One region of the Rahnella sp. P4_A8 genome, then DNA from elsewhere that is predicted to be linked to it. Evidence: predicted binding sites of a transcription regulator. Region 1 holds the regulator's gene; each other region holds the start of a gene.
What was found. The regulator LexA, encoded in region 1, represses DNA repair genes until DNA is damaged. The targets are predictions, from matches to a motif close to TNCTGTATGTACATACAGNA.
Positions count from the first base shown of each region.

Region 2: the regulator LexA is predicted to act here: its motif matches at 2,083-2,102, upstream of dinB (DNA polymerase IV).
Region 3: the regulator LexA is predicted to act here: its motif matches at 2,146-2,165, upstream of uvrB (excinuclease ABC subunit UvrB).

Region 1 is NZ_JBFUHK010000008.1:24,045-28,335, reverse strand. It holds gene AC1DUO_RS06425 (CsbD family protein) at 1-124, opposite strand, end outside; gene dinF (MATE family efflux transporter DinF) at 314-1,678, opposite strand; gene lexA (transcriptional repressor LexA) at 1,977-2,585, opposite strand; gene AC1DUO_RS06410 (diacylglycerol kinase) at 2,705-3,073, opposite strand; gene plsB (glycerol-3-phosphate 1-O-acyltransferase PlsB) at 3,191-4,291, shown strand, end outside.
Region 2 is NZ_JBFUHK010000003.1:129,742-134,032, forward strand. It holds gene pepD (beta-Ala-His dipeptidase) at 1-873, shown strand, start outside; gene dinB (DNA polymerase IV) at 1,008-2,066, opposite strand; gene dpaA (peptidoglycan meso-diaminopimelic acid protein amidase) at 2,350-3,075, shown strand; gene AC1DUO_RS03020 (class II glutamine amidotransferase) at 3,046-3,813, opposite strand; gene lpcA (D-sedoheptulose 7-phosphate isomerase) at 3,840-4,291, opposite strand, start outside.
Region 3 is NZ_JBFUHK010000009.1:106,118-110,408, forward strand. It holds gene uvrB (excinuclease ABC subunit UvrB) at 14-2,020, opposite strand; gene AC1DUO_RS07545 (ABC transporter ATP-binding protein) at 3,177-3,887, shown strand; gene bioD (dethiobiotin synthase) at 3,892-4,291, opposite strand, start outside.

The DNA.
Region 1 (4,291 bases):
TACCGACTAACTGATCACGTTTACCTTCAACCACTGTCAGGTCGTCATCAGTCAGTTTGCCCCATTGTTCTTTCACTTTCCCTTTGAACTGCTTCCAGTTACCGTCGGCTTGGTCCTTATTCATAAAATATCTCCTGTTACCTTGGGTTTTATGAACTGCATTTCGTCTTGCAGCTCGTCCTTAACACTTTAAAGGTTAGTAGAGAATCTCGATTAATCCTCCTTAAACAGGGATAAAAACCACTATTAGGATTAATCTAAAGCATGAAATAACGACAAAGCTGCGCTTATTTCTTTGAAAATAGCTGAAAAATCAGTGCGACGGAGACGAAAACCATGTGTCATGCCGCCAGTAACGACGCCATATCCAGCCCAGTGAAATCCCGCGTAACCCGAGGAATACCGTCAGCGCCAGCCACAACGCATGATTGCCCAGCAGCGGTAAAGTGAACAATGTCAGCCCGTACCCCAGCGCCGCCACCAGCATGCTGTTTCGCATATCCCGCCCACGCGTTGCGCCGATAAACATGCCATCAAGCAAATAGCACCAGACAGCCACCAGCGGCAGTATAATTTGCCAGCCAAGATATCGGTCCGCCAGCTCACGCAATTCCGGTAATGATGTCAGCGCATCAATGATCGCCCCACCCGCCAGCGCGTAAATCAGAGCAAAAAACAGCGCAACCAGCCCGGCCTGACGACACGCGGCATGCCAGACATTCAGCAGTTTTTCGCGGTTGCGGGCACCGAATGCCTCACCGGAATGCGCTTCGATAGCATAAGCAAAACCGTCAAGTGCAAACGCGGTAAATGTCAGCAGGTTCATCAACACGGCGTTGACCGCCACAATGTGGCTGCCCAGCCGCGCGCCCAGAACGGTCAGCGATGCAAAGCAAAGCTGCAACAGTAATGAGCGCAGCATGATGTCGCGGTTAAGCCCGAGAAGACGGCGCAAATTACCACGCCACGCGGAGGTGATTTCTGCGCCGGTGATACCGCGTCGTTTCATCACCCGCCAGACGAAATACAGCCCGATGAGTAGCGTGAAATACTCGGAGCTTGCCGTCGCCATGGCTGCGCCACGCACGTTCCAGCCCAGCCCGATCACCAGCCACAGATCCAGAATGATATTCAGCAAATTCCCGGCAATCAGCAAAATCACCGGCCCGCGAACGTACTGAATGCCGAGCAACCACCCGAGGATCACCAGATTCGCCAATGAAGCCGGGGCGCTGAACCAGCGGATTTCGATAAACAGCCTCGCCTGTTCAAGCACGGGCTGGCTGCCGCCGACAATGTGAAACGCCAGCTCCATCAGCGGATGACGGAATACCACAATAATGACGCCCGCCAGTACAGCCAGAAGGAAGGGTTGTACAAAAGCACGCGCCAGAAGCTGATTATCTTTCGCGCCCAGCGCCTGAGCGGTCATGCCGGTGGTACTCATCCGCAGAAACAGTAAGAGCATAAAAAGGAAAGTGGTGATCATCGAACCCACAGCCACGCCGCCGAGATAATCCGGGCTGTCGAGATGACCGATCACTGCGGTATCCACCAGGCCGAGGAGCGGCACCGTGATATTGGAAAAAATCATCGGCAATGCCAGCATCCAGAGCGCTTTATCGGCAGGGCTTAAAAAGGTGTTTTTGAGTGTGTGTCGCAGGGAATGATGTTGCATAGAGAATCTCATGCCGGAGGTTCAGGTTATGCCTGTAAATGACATCGCCCCGAAAGGGGCGATGATGAGAGAAACGCATTTCTCTTTGAATTCACATGGATGCCAGAGGCGGCCGCCATCCATATTCAATTAGTTTTAGTCTTGTCTATCTGACACAGCAATTTCTGACTTAGTCATATCTGACCGAGTAATTCGCGTTATATCAAGGCGGCAACTAAGCGAACGCCGGGAGCATACACAAGTATGTGACCGGGGTTCGCGAAGGCAGCCAACGCAGAGATAGCTCGAAGTACGAAGGTCAGATCCAGTCGCCGTTGCGGATAACACCTACGGCTAAGCCTTCAATGCTGAAATTCTGCTCGCGCAAATCCACCACGATCGGCTGAAACTCGCTGTTCTCAGGCAATAACTGCACCACACTGCCTTGTTTTTTCAGGCGTTTCACGGTGACCTCATCATCAATACGGGCCACCACAACCTGACCATTACGCACGTCTTGCGTTTTATGCACGGCCAGCAGATCGCCGTCAAGGATACCAATATCACGCATCGACATACCGCTGACACGCAGCAGGAAATCGGCGCTCGGCTTAAACATTGCCGGATCGATCTGATAGTGCCCTTCGATATGTTGCTGCGCCAGCAGCGGTTCACCGGCGGCAACGCGGCCAATCAGCGGTAAACCTTCTTCTTCTTCCATCAGCAGACGAATGCCGCGTGATGCACCGGAAACAATCTCAATAACACCTTTACGCGCCAGCGCTTTAAGATGCTCTTCCGCCGCATTGGGAGAACGGAACCCCAGACGTGATGCAATCTCTGCGCGGGTTGGTGGCATACCGGTGGTGGAGATATGATCGCGAATAAGGTCGTAGACCTCTTGTTGTCTGGTCGTTAAAGCTTTCATTCCGCCCCCTGGTTGTTTATACAGTCTTGCTGTGAGTATATACAGCTAAACGGTCAATGAAAACCTAAGATTGAATAAAAACAGGGCATAACGTTGATTCCTGGAATGCAGATTCCAAATCAGAACCATCGCGACCAAAAGATGCTGACCCAGACAAAAATCGCCAATATGATGGTCAGAAGTACGGCAGCAGAGCCGATATCTTTTGCGCGACCGGAAAGCACATGAAACTCAGGCCCGATGCGGTCTATTGCACATTCCACCGCGCTGTTGAGCAACTCCGTGACACAGACCAGCACGACGGATCCCACCAGCAGGATACGTTCAATGGTGCTGACATCAAGCAAGAAAGATAGCAAAATTAACGGGATAGCGACGCTGGCCTCCTGGCGAAATGCCGCTTCGTTTTGCCATGCCGCTTTGAATCCTTTCCAGGAATAGCCGGCCGCTTTATAAATTCGGGTAAATCCGGTGACTTGGTTCGCCATTTCGGGTACTGATCCTTAGAGTGTTTGCAGCATTTTAGCTTTTATATGACCACAGATCTCCACGGATCTTTCTGGTATCCTTGCGGCGAAATTGCTAACAAGAGGCTTCACGTTTTTATGTCAGGTTGGCGTAGACTTTATTACACATTATTGAATTTACCACTCTCATTGCTGGTAAAGAGCAAGGTCATACCTTCAGATCCGGTTACCGAGTTGCATTTAGACCCGACGCGGCCGATTTTGTACGTATTACCTTATAATTCCAAAGCCGATTTGCTGACGTTGCGTGCGCAATGTCTGGCGCAGAATCTGCCTGATCCTCTTATTCCGCTGGAAATTGACGGAACCCTGCTACCAAGCCATGTCTTTATAGCCGAAGGCCCGCGCGTATTCTCTTATTACACGCCGAAGCAGGAGTCCGTAAAGCTGTTCCACGACTACCTTGATTTGCACCGCAATAATCCGGATTTAGACATTCAGATGTTGCCGGTGTCGGTAATGTTTGGTCGTGCACCGGGCCGTGAAGGTCAGGACGACACGCCGCATCTGCGCGTGCTGAACGGTATCCAGAAATTTTTCGCTGTGCTGTGGCTGGGGCGGGACAGTTTCGTCCGTTTCTCCAATACCGTTTCCCTGCGTTATATGGCGACGGAACACGGCACAGATAAGACGATTGCTCAAAAACTGGCACGTGTGGCGCGGATGCATTTCTCCCGTCAGCGTCTGGCTGCGGTTGGTCCGCGTCTTCCGGCACGTCAGGATTTGTTCAATAAATTGCTGGCCTCAAAAGCCATTGAGAAAGCGATTGAAGACGAAGCCCGCAGCAAGAAAATTTCCCACGAAAAAGCCCAACAAAACGCCATCGCCCTGATGGAAGAGATTGCTGCTGACTTCTCTTATGAAGCCGTGCGCCTCTCTGACCGTGTGCTGAGCTGGACGTGGAACCGTTTGTACAAAGGCATCAACGTTAATAATGCCGAGCGTGTACGCCAGTTAGCGCTGGACGGTCAGGAAATTGTGTATGTGCCTTGCCACCGCAGCCACATGGACTATCTGCTGCTGTCTTACGTGCTCTATCATCAGGGTCTGGTACCGCCGCATATTGCCGCCGGTATCAACCTGAATTTCTGGCCGGCTGGCCCGATTTTCCGCCGTCTGGGTGCGTTCTTTATTCGTCGAACCTTTAAAGGCAACAAGCTCTATTCGACGGTTTTCCGT
Region 2 (4,291 bases), on a different contig from region 1:
GTTCCGGCCGGTTTCAGCACGCTGAAACTGACCCTGAAAGGCCTGAAAGGTGGCCACTCCGGCGCGGAAATCCACTTAGGTCTGGGCAACGCCAGCAAACTGCTGGCACGTTTCCTGGCAGACAACGCTGATACTCTTGGTCTGCGCCTGCTCGACTTCACCGGCGGCACACTGCGTAACGCTATCCCGCGTGAAGCGATTGTCACCCTTGCTGTTGCTGCTGATAAAGCAGACGCGCTGAAAGCGGCAGCACAAGAATTCCTGGCAACGATTCAGTTCGAACTGTCAGCGGTAGAGAAGAAAATTGCCTTCGTGGTGGAATCGGCTGAAAGCAACGCGAAAGCGCTGACCGCAGAAACTCAGGGTAAATTCCTTGCCCTGCTGAACGCGACGCCAAACGGCGTGATCCGCATGAGTGATGACGTGAAAGGCGTGGTAGAAACCTCGCTGAACGTCGGTGTTGTCACCATGAAAGATGACGAAGTGGCGATCAACAGCCTGATCCGCTCGCTTATCGACAGCGGTAAAGAATATGTGGTCAGCATGCTCAATTCACTGAGTGAACTGGCTGGCGCGAAAAGTCTGGCAAAAGGCAGCTATCCTGGCTGGAAACCTGAGCCGAAGTCACCAGTGATGACGCTGGTGCGTGAAACTTACCAGACGCTGTTCAATAAAACTCCGAACATCATGGTGATCCACGCCGGTCTGGAATGCGGTCTGTTCAAAAAACCGTACCCGGACATGGACATGGTTTCCATCGGGCCAACCATCACCGGGCCACACTCGCCGGATGAGCAGGTGGAAATCGCCAGCGTCGAGCTGTACTGGAAACTGCTGACGGCCCTGCTGAAAGCGATTCCTGAACGCGGTTAATACTCGATCGGTCCCCTAAATCATTCGGGCTGTATCAAGGCGGCAACTGAGTAAATCCCCGGGAGCATACACAAGTATGTGACCGGGGTTTGCGAAGGCAGCCAACGCAGAGACAGTTTGAAGGATGACGGGGATTATTCCCAGGGAAGCAGAAGCTGCCGCTCGATCTGCGGATCCTGCAACGTCACATGCAATCCCACCAGCCTGACTCCCCTTCCGCCACGCCTCTGTTCCCAGGCTTCATGCGCGACCTTCAGCAGATCTTCTTTATTCAGCACCGGCCAGACGTGTTCCTGCGTGGTCTGCTGGAAATCATGGAATTTGAGTTTTACGCCCTGCCTCGCGATGCGCAGATCCGGGCTGACACGGCTTAAACGTGTTTGCAGTTCAGGATACAAACGTTCGATCAGCGACACGCATTCTTCCCAGCTGTGGATATCTTCTGCCAGTGTGCGTTCAACGCCGACCGATTTACGTAACCGCTCGGGGGAAATTTCACGTTCATCGATACCCTGACAGCGTTCCCACAGCACACGGCCAAATTTGCCAAAGCGTTTAAGCAGTTTCGCCAGATCGTAACGCTGCACATCGCCGCAGGTGATCAGCCCCTGCTCCTGCAAACGCTGAGCGGTGACTTTACCGACGCCGGGGATTTTACTCAGCGGAAGATCCTGTAAAAACGCCCCGACTTTTTCCGGCGTGATCACAAACTGACCGTTGGGCTTGTTCAGATCCGAGGCGATTTTTGCCAGAAATTTGATCGGCGCGATACCCGCAGATGCCGTCAGATTGATCTCATCGAAAATGGCCTGACGGATTTCAGCAGCGATAAGCGTTGCAGAGCCGTTGCATTGCGTCGCGTGGGAAACATCCAGATAAGCTTCATCGAGTGACAGCGGTTCGATCAATGGCGTATAACGCGCAAAGATTTCGCGGATATGGTTTGACGCTTCTTTATAGGCCTCCATTCGGCCGGGGATCACTTTCAGGTGCGGGCAAAGTTTCAGTGCCATGCCGGTGGGCATCGCGCTGTGCACGCCGAATTTGCGGGCAGGATAATTAGCGGTGCTGATAACACCACGGCGGTCACGACTGCCGCCAATGGCAATAGGAATGTCGCGCAGGGAAGGATCATCGCGCATTTCGACCGCAGCGAAAAAGCAGTCCATATCCACATGAATGATTTTACGCATAACCCTCCCCCTCAATAACTGTATAAGTATACAGTTGAATGCAGGGATGTCCAACATAGAAAATGAGGGTTAGTTTGACTTAATTAATCACCATTAATGGCAACGTAATAATTTTCCTATTCCTAAAGTCATTATTCATTATTTGGTGATTGCTAAAAATTTAATCAGTATTAATATGACAGCGTTTCCGACAGACAGTACATAAGAAGAAAATCAGTGGCGGTCTTACAGGCAGTTGAGCTGTAGACAAAATAATCAAAATTATTACCGAGCAGGACTTAGAATGATCAGAATCGCGCTGTTTCTTGCGATGCTCCTCAGTTTGCCTTTATTTACAGCAAATTACGCCGTGGCCAGCGATGCTGTCCCGGTCAACGCGGCACTAAAAAAACAATTATTGGGTGCACCTGTTTATATCCAGATCTTCAAACAGGAACGTAAACTCGAATTGTATGCTCAGCTCGACGGCGAATTTCGTCTGATCGGCAGTTATGGCATCTGCGATTTTTCCGGCGGTTTGGGAAATAAACGTCGCGAAGGCGATTTCAAAAGCCCGGAAGGTTTCTACAACGTGGATATTCACCACCTGAAACCCGACAGCCGCTTTTATCGCGCCATCAACATCGGTTTCCCCAATGCTTATGATATCTCGCAGGGTTATTCAGGTAAGTATCTGATGATCCACGGTAACTGTAAGTCTATTGGTTGCTACGCCATGACCGACGGCTATATGGACGAAATATTCACCTACGTACAGGCGGCATTCCAGTTCGGGCAACGCAATTTAAAAATTAGCATTTACCCGTTCAGGATGACCGATGCCAACATGAAGGCGCATAAAAACTCCAGCTATTACAGTTTCTGGAACCAGTTACAGCCGGGATATGCGTACTTTGAGAAACACCATCAGCCACCAAATGTCGTGGTCACTGACGGTAGATATGAAGTGCTACAACCGTTGTCCAACACCCCGCTGCCTTCACAGCTGGCGTTCGCCCCGATGAAATAATGCGAATTCACCTGGAGCAATTTTGTTCCAGGTTTCGTTCGCCGTCAGCGGTTGCGTGGCAATCACGGTGACGACATCATCCGGTGTCGTCTGCTGCTGAAAATCAATTTCCACATCCTGATCCAACAACGTTGCCTTGCCGAAAGGCGCACGCCGCGTGATCCAGTGCAAATTCGTCGAGCAATAGGCCATCACGAAATTGCCATCCGACAGCAACATGTTAAACACCCCTTTCTGCCGTAATTCATCAGCCAGCGACGCAATATAGCGAAACACCGGCGGCCAGCTTGCAGGGCGGCGCGGATAGCGTTGGGTGAGTTTGTGCAGTAACCAGCAGAAGGCGTATTCGCTGTCGGTCTGGCCCACCGGACGCAGCGTACCGGTATCGAGCTGACGATAACCACGAAGCTGACCGTTGTGCGCATAAGTCCAGTTGCGTCCCCACAGTTCGCGGGTAAACGGATGAGTATTTTCCAGCGCGACTTCACCACGGTTTGCCTGACGGATATGAGAAATCACCGCGCAGGATTTGATCGGATATTCCTGAACAAGGCGGGCAATGGGCGAATTAAAGCTTGGCGTCGGATCTTTAAAAGTACGACAGCCATTCCCTTCATAAAAGGTGATGCCCCAGCCGTCTTTATGCGGGCCGGTCCCGCCACCACGCTGCACTAATCCACTGAAACTGAAACAAATATCAGTAGGAACGTTAGCGCTCATCCCGAGCAATTCGCACATCACCAGCCTCCTTTACGGCAAAAGGCTTATGCCTTTGCCATCTCTTTTTCGATCAGAAGAATCAAAATATGAATGACTTTGATGTGGATTTCCTGCACGCGGTCAGCGAAACCAAAGTGCGGAACGCGGATTTCCACATCGGCTGAACCGTCCATTTTCCCGCCATCTTTACCGGTCAGGGTGATAACTTTCATGCCTTTAGCGCGTGCGGCTTCGATGGCTTTGATCACGTTACCGGAATTACCGGAAGTGGAAATGCCCAGCAGCACGTCGCCCTTCTGGCCTACGGCTTCCAGATAACGGGAAAAGATGTATTCGTAACCGAAATCGTTGCCGACGCAAGAGATGTGGCTGACGTCAGAAATCGCAATTGCCGGATAGCCCGGACGGTTTTCACGATAGCGGCCTGTCAGTTCTTCGGCGAAATGCATGGCATCGCAGTGTGAACCCCCGTTACCACAGGAAATCACTTTCCCAC
Region 3 (4,291 bases), on a different contig from region 1:
ACCACCCTTCTCGTTACGAAATCGCAATAAACTGCTCACGCAGGGCATGCAACTCGTCGCGCGTGTTGGCCGCCTCTTCGAATTCCAGATTTTGCGCGTGCGCATACATCTTGCTTTCCAGCTCCTTGATGCGTTGCTCCAGCGCTTTCGGCGTAAGCGATTTGAAGGTTTGCGCCGCTTCGGCATCGCGTTTGTCTTTGTTCTTTTTGGTTTTCGGCTGACCGAGTTGCAGGATGTCGGAGATCTTCTTGTTCAGCCCCATCGGCGTGATGCCGTTTTCGAGGTTGTACGCTTCCTGTTTGGCGCGACGTCGTTCGGTTTCTTCAATGGCGCGGGCCATTGAATTGGTAATTTTATCACCGTACAGAATCGCTTTACCGTTGAGGTTACGCGCCGCACGGCCGATGGTCTGGATAAGCGAACGTTCAGAACGCAGGAAGCCTTCCTTGTCCGCATCGAGAATCGCCACCAGCGACACTTCCGGCATGTCCAGCCCTTCGCGCAGTAAGTTGATGCCGACCAGCACGTCAAATTCCCCCAGACGCAAATCGCGGATAATCTCGACGCGCTCGACGGTATCGATATCAGAGTGCAGGTAACGCACCTTCTCGCCGTGTTCCTCCAGATACTCAGTCAGATCCTCGGCCATACGCTTGGTGAGCGTGGTGACCAGCACACGCTCGTTAATCGCCACACGCTTGCGGATTTCAGACAGCAGGTCATCAACCTGCGTGGTTACCGGTCGCACTTCGATGATCGGATCCAGCAAACCGGTCGGACGCACGACCTGATCGACCACATCGTCACCGGATTTCTCCAGCTCGTATTTGCCCGGCGTGGCCGAGACATAAATACTTTGCGGCGCCAGGGCTTCGAATTCCTCAAAACGCATCGGGCGGTTATCCAGCGCCGAAGGCAGACGGAAACCGTATTCCACCAGCGTTTCTTTACGCGAGCGGTCGCCTTTGTACATACCGCCGATTTGCGGAATGGTGACGTGCGATTCATCGACAATCAGCAGGCCGTCAGCCGGCAAATAATCAAACAGCGTCGGCGGCGGCTCGCCCGGCCCGCGGCCAGACAGATAACGTGAGTAGTTTTCGATACCGGAGCAATAACCCAGCTCGTTCATCATTTCGAGATCAAACTGCGTACGCTGGCTGATGCGCTGTTCTTCCAGCAATTTGTTGTTGGCCAGCAACACTTTGCGGCGATCCGCCAGTTCGACTTTAATTTCTTCCATCGCCTGCACAATACGTTCGCGTGGCGTGACGTAGTGCGTTTTCGGGTAGATGGTGAAACGCGGCACTTCATGCTGCACCTGGCCTGTCAGCGGATCAAACAGCGAAAGGCGTTCAACTTCCTGATCAAATAACTCAATGCGCAGCGCCAGATCGTCCGATTCAGCCGGGAACACATCAATCACTTCGCCACGCACGCGGAAAGTACTGCGCTGGAAAGCCTGATCGTTGCGTGCATATTGCAGTTCCGCCAGACGACGCAGGATCGAACGCTGATCGATAATCATCCCTTTGGTCAGGTGAAGCATCATTTTCAGGTATAAGTCCGGGTCGCCCAGACCGTAAATCGCTGAAACAGAGGCCACCACAATGACATCGCGCCGTTCGAGCAGCGCTTTGGTGGCAGAAAGACGCATCTGCTCAATGTGTTCGTTCACCGAGGCGTCTTTTTCGATAAAGGTATCGGAACTCGGAACATACGCCTCAGGCTGATAATAGTCATAGTAAGAGACGAAATATTCGACGGCGTTTTCCGGGAAGAACTCTTTCATCTCGCCGTATAACTGTGCGGCCAGCGTTTTGTTGGGGGCAAGCACCATCGTCGGACGGTTCAGATCCGCAATCACATTCGCCACGGTAAAGGTTTTTCCTGAACCGGTTACCCCGAGCAATGTCTGGTGCGCCAGTCCGTTCTCCAGCCCTTCTTCCAGACGGCGTATTGCCTCAGGCTGGTCACCTGACGGTTTAAATTCGGAATGCAGTTTGAACTCTTTACTCATGACGGGCTACCTGACTGAAATGGGAATGCATAGGGCCGTGCGCGCTGAACGGGTGAACAGTTTGCGGAAAAATAGTATGAAAGACTTCGCGATTTTTGCCAGCCCTGATTTTACCTTCGCTATAATACTGTATATAAAACCAGCTTCCAATCGATAAAAAGTGTTGGCGTTTTAACGTGCTGTCGATGCTGCACTTTTTTAGGATATGACGAATGAGAATTCTCACCATCAGATGACATTTTTTCCCAAAATCCGCATTCCCTCCATTTTCTGACCACAGGTTGACGAAGATTGACACAACTATGACGAACGAATTACGGCTGTATTGCTTTTAACTAACTCGTTGATTAAAAACAGTATCATTAAAAAGCTGCGAATACGGGCAAACTAAGCGGAACCCGCATGCTGACTCGTCTGTAGCAACTTTTCTCACTCTCATGCACAAGGTTATCCACAGGAATAGTGGATAAGTCCCAGCACGCCCCGCGCTGCGGGAGTTGGTAAAAAACTGAATTTTGCCTTCGGTGAGTCTGAAAGGTCTTTTTTAGTTATTTTTTATCTTTTTTATCTCCTTATTTATGCCTATTTTGCCTAAATTTCTGGGCTGATGTTTCTTGCAAAAACCAAAAGTGCATCTCACCAGAATTTTTTGCTCACGTTTGTCCATGTGTTTGCACCAAAAACAGTGAAGACGGCACTGGCAAAGTGCAGTTCAGCCTGGACTACTCCTTATGGGGTAATCTCAAAAACCTCAGAAATGCTAATGAATAATCCGAAATCATCAGCGGCGCGCCTGTTAACACCCCTGTAACTTCTCTTTCCCTGGCCGTTTTTACAAACTTGGCCTGAGAGTTGCAACGTCTCTGCATGTGGAGGTTGCGACAGCCGGAACTGCTTTTTTCGCCCCGCCATAAAAAATGAGAATTTCCCTGCTTTCAGGCAGGAAAAATCATTTTTAGCACAAGGAAATGCCCCTTAACCCCATTTATCACTGATTAAGGGGGATTTATCTGTAATTGATGCTGTCAGGTTAGCCGTCAACAAACGGAATTAAATTCTGCGTTGGGGCATTAACAGCGGAACATAAATGTCAGAAATATGACAGTGGCCGTCAAAATGAAGTTCAGCGGAAGGCTCCGTGCGGGAGGGAGGTCTGATGTTAAGTGTAAAATCAGTTAATCAGTATTATGGGCAAAAACATATTCTGTGGGATATCAATCTCGAACTGTACCGCGGTCAATGTACCTGCCTGATCGGGCGAAATGGCGTGGGAAAAACCACGCTGGTGAACTGCATCATGGGGCATCTTCCGGTGAAAAGCGGCGCCATCTCCTGGCAGTCGCGTGACGAAGAGCCGCAAAGTCTGCTGAATTTGCCGGTCGAAAGCCGCGCCCAAATGGGGATCGGTTATGTGCCACAGGGACGGCAGATTTTTTCGCAGATGAGCGTCGATGAAAACCTGCAAATCGCCATGATGGCCAGCCGGAATAAGACCCGTCGCGTGCCGGAAGAGGTGTATGACCTGTTTCCGACATTAAAGGAGATGGGGGCGCGCAAAGCCGGTGAGCTCGATGAAAGCCAGCAGCAGCAACTGGCAATCAGTCGTGCGCTGGTTCAGGAACCTGAATTACTGATTCTGGATGAACCGACCGAGCACACCAGCGCATCGATGGCGGCAAACATGGGCAATATCATTCACCGCCTGAACCGTGATCTCGGCCTGACATTGTTGCTGGTCGGTCATAAACTGCCGTTCATCCGCAGCGTTGCCGACCGGTTCTGCCTGGTCGACGGCGGACGCAACATCGCGCAAGGCACACTGGCGCAGCTTGACGATACATTAGTCAAAAATTATCTGACCGTCTGACGTCTCATGCCGTGAGACGGTTAAGATGAAGATACTGTCCCAAATTAACGTCAGTTCCGGCACTCAGGTACGGGATCTCGCCCAGCAAAGGCGCAGGCAGCATACGCGTGAGCGTATCCATGTATGCCTGATGATGCTTCCCCGTTTCCTGTACGTCGTTAGCTATCCAGCCCGCCAGATGCAACCCGCTTTGTGTGATGGCCTGCGCCGTCAGCACGGCGTGATTAATGCAACCCAGCCGCATGCCTACCACTAACACTACCGGCAACTGCTCGGCGATAACCCAGTCAGCAAAGGTATAATCTGCCGTCAGCGGTGTGTACCAGCCGCCTGCGCCTTCCACCACCACCCAGTCCGCCAGCGGTTCGAGATGACGTAATCCGTCTGATAGCACCCGCGGATCA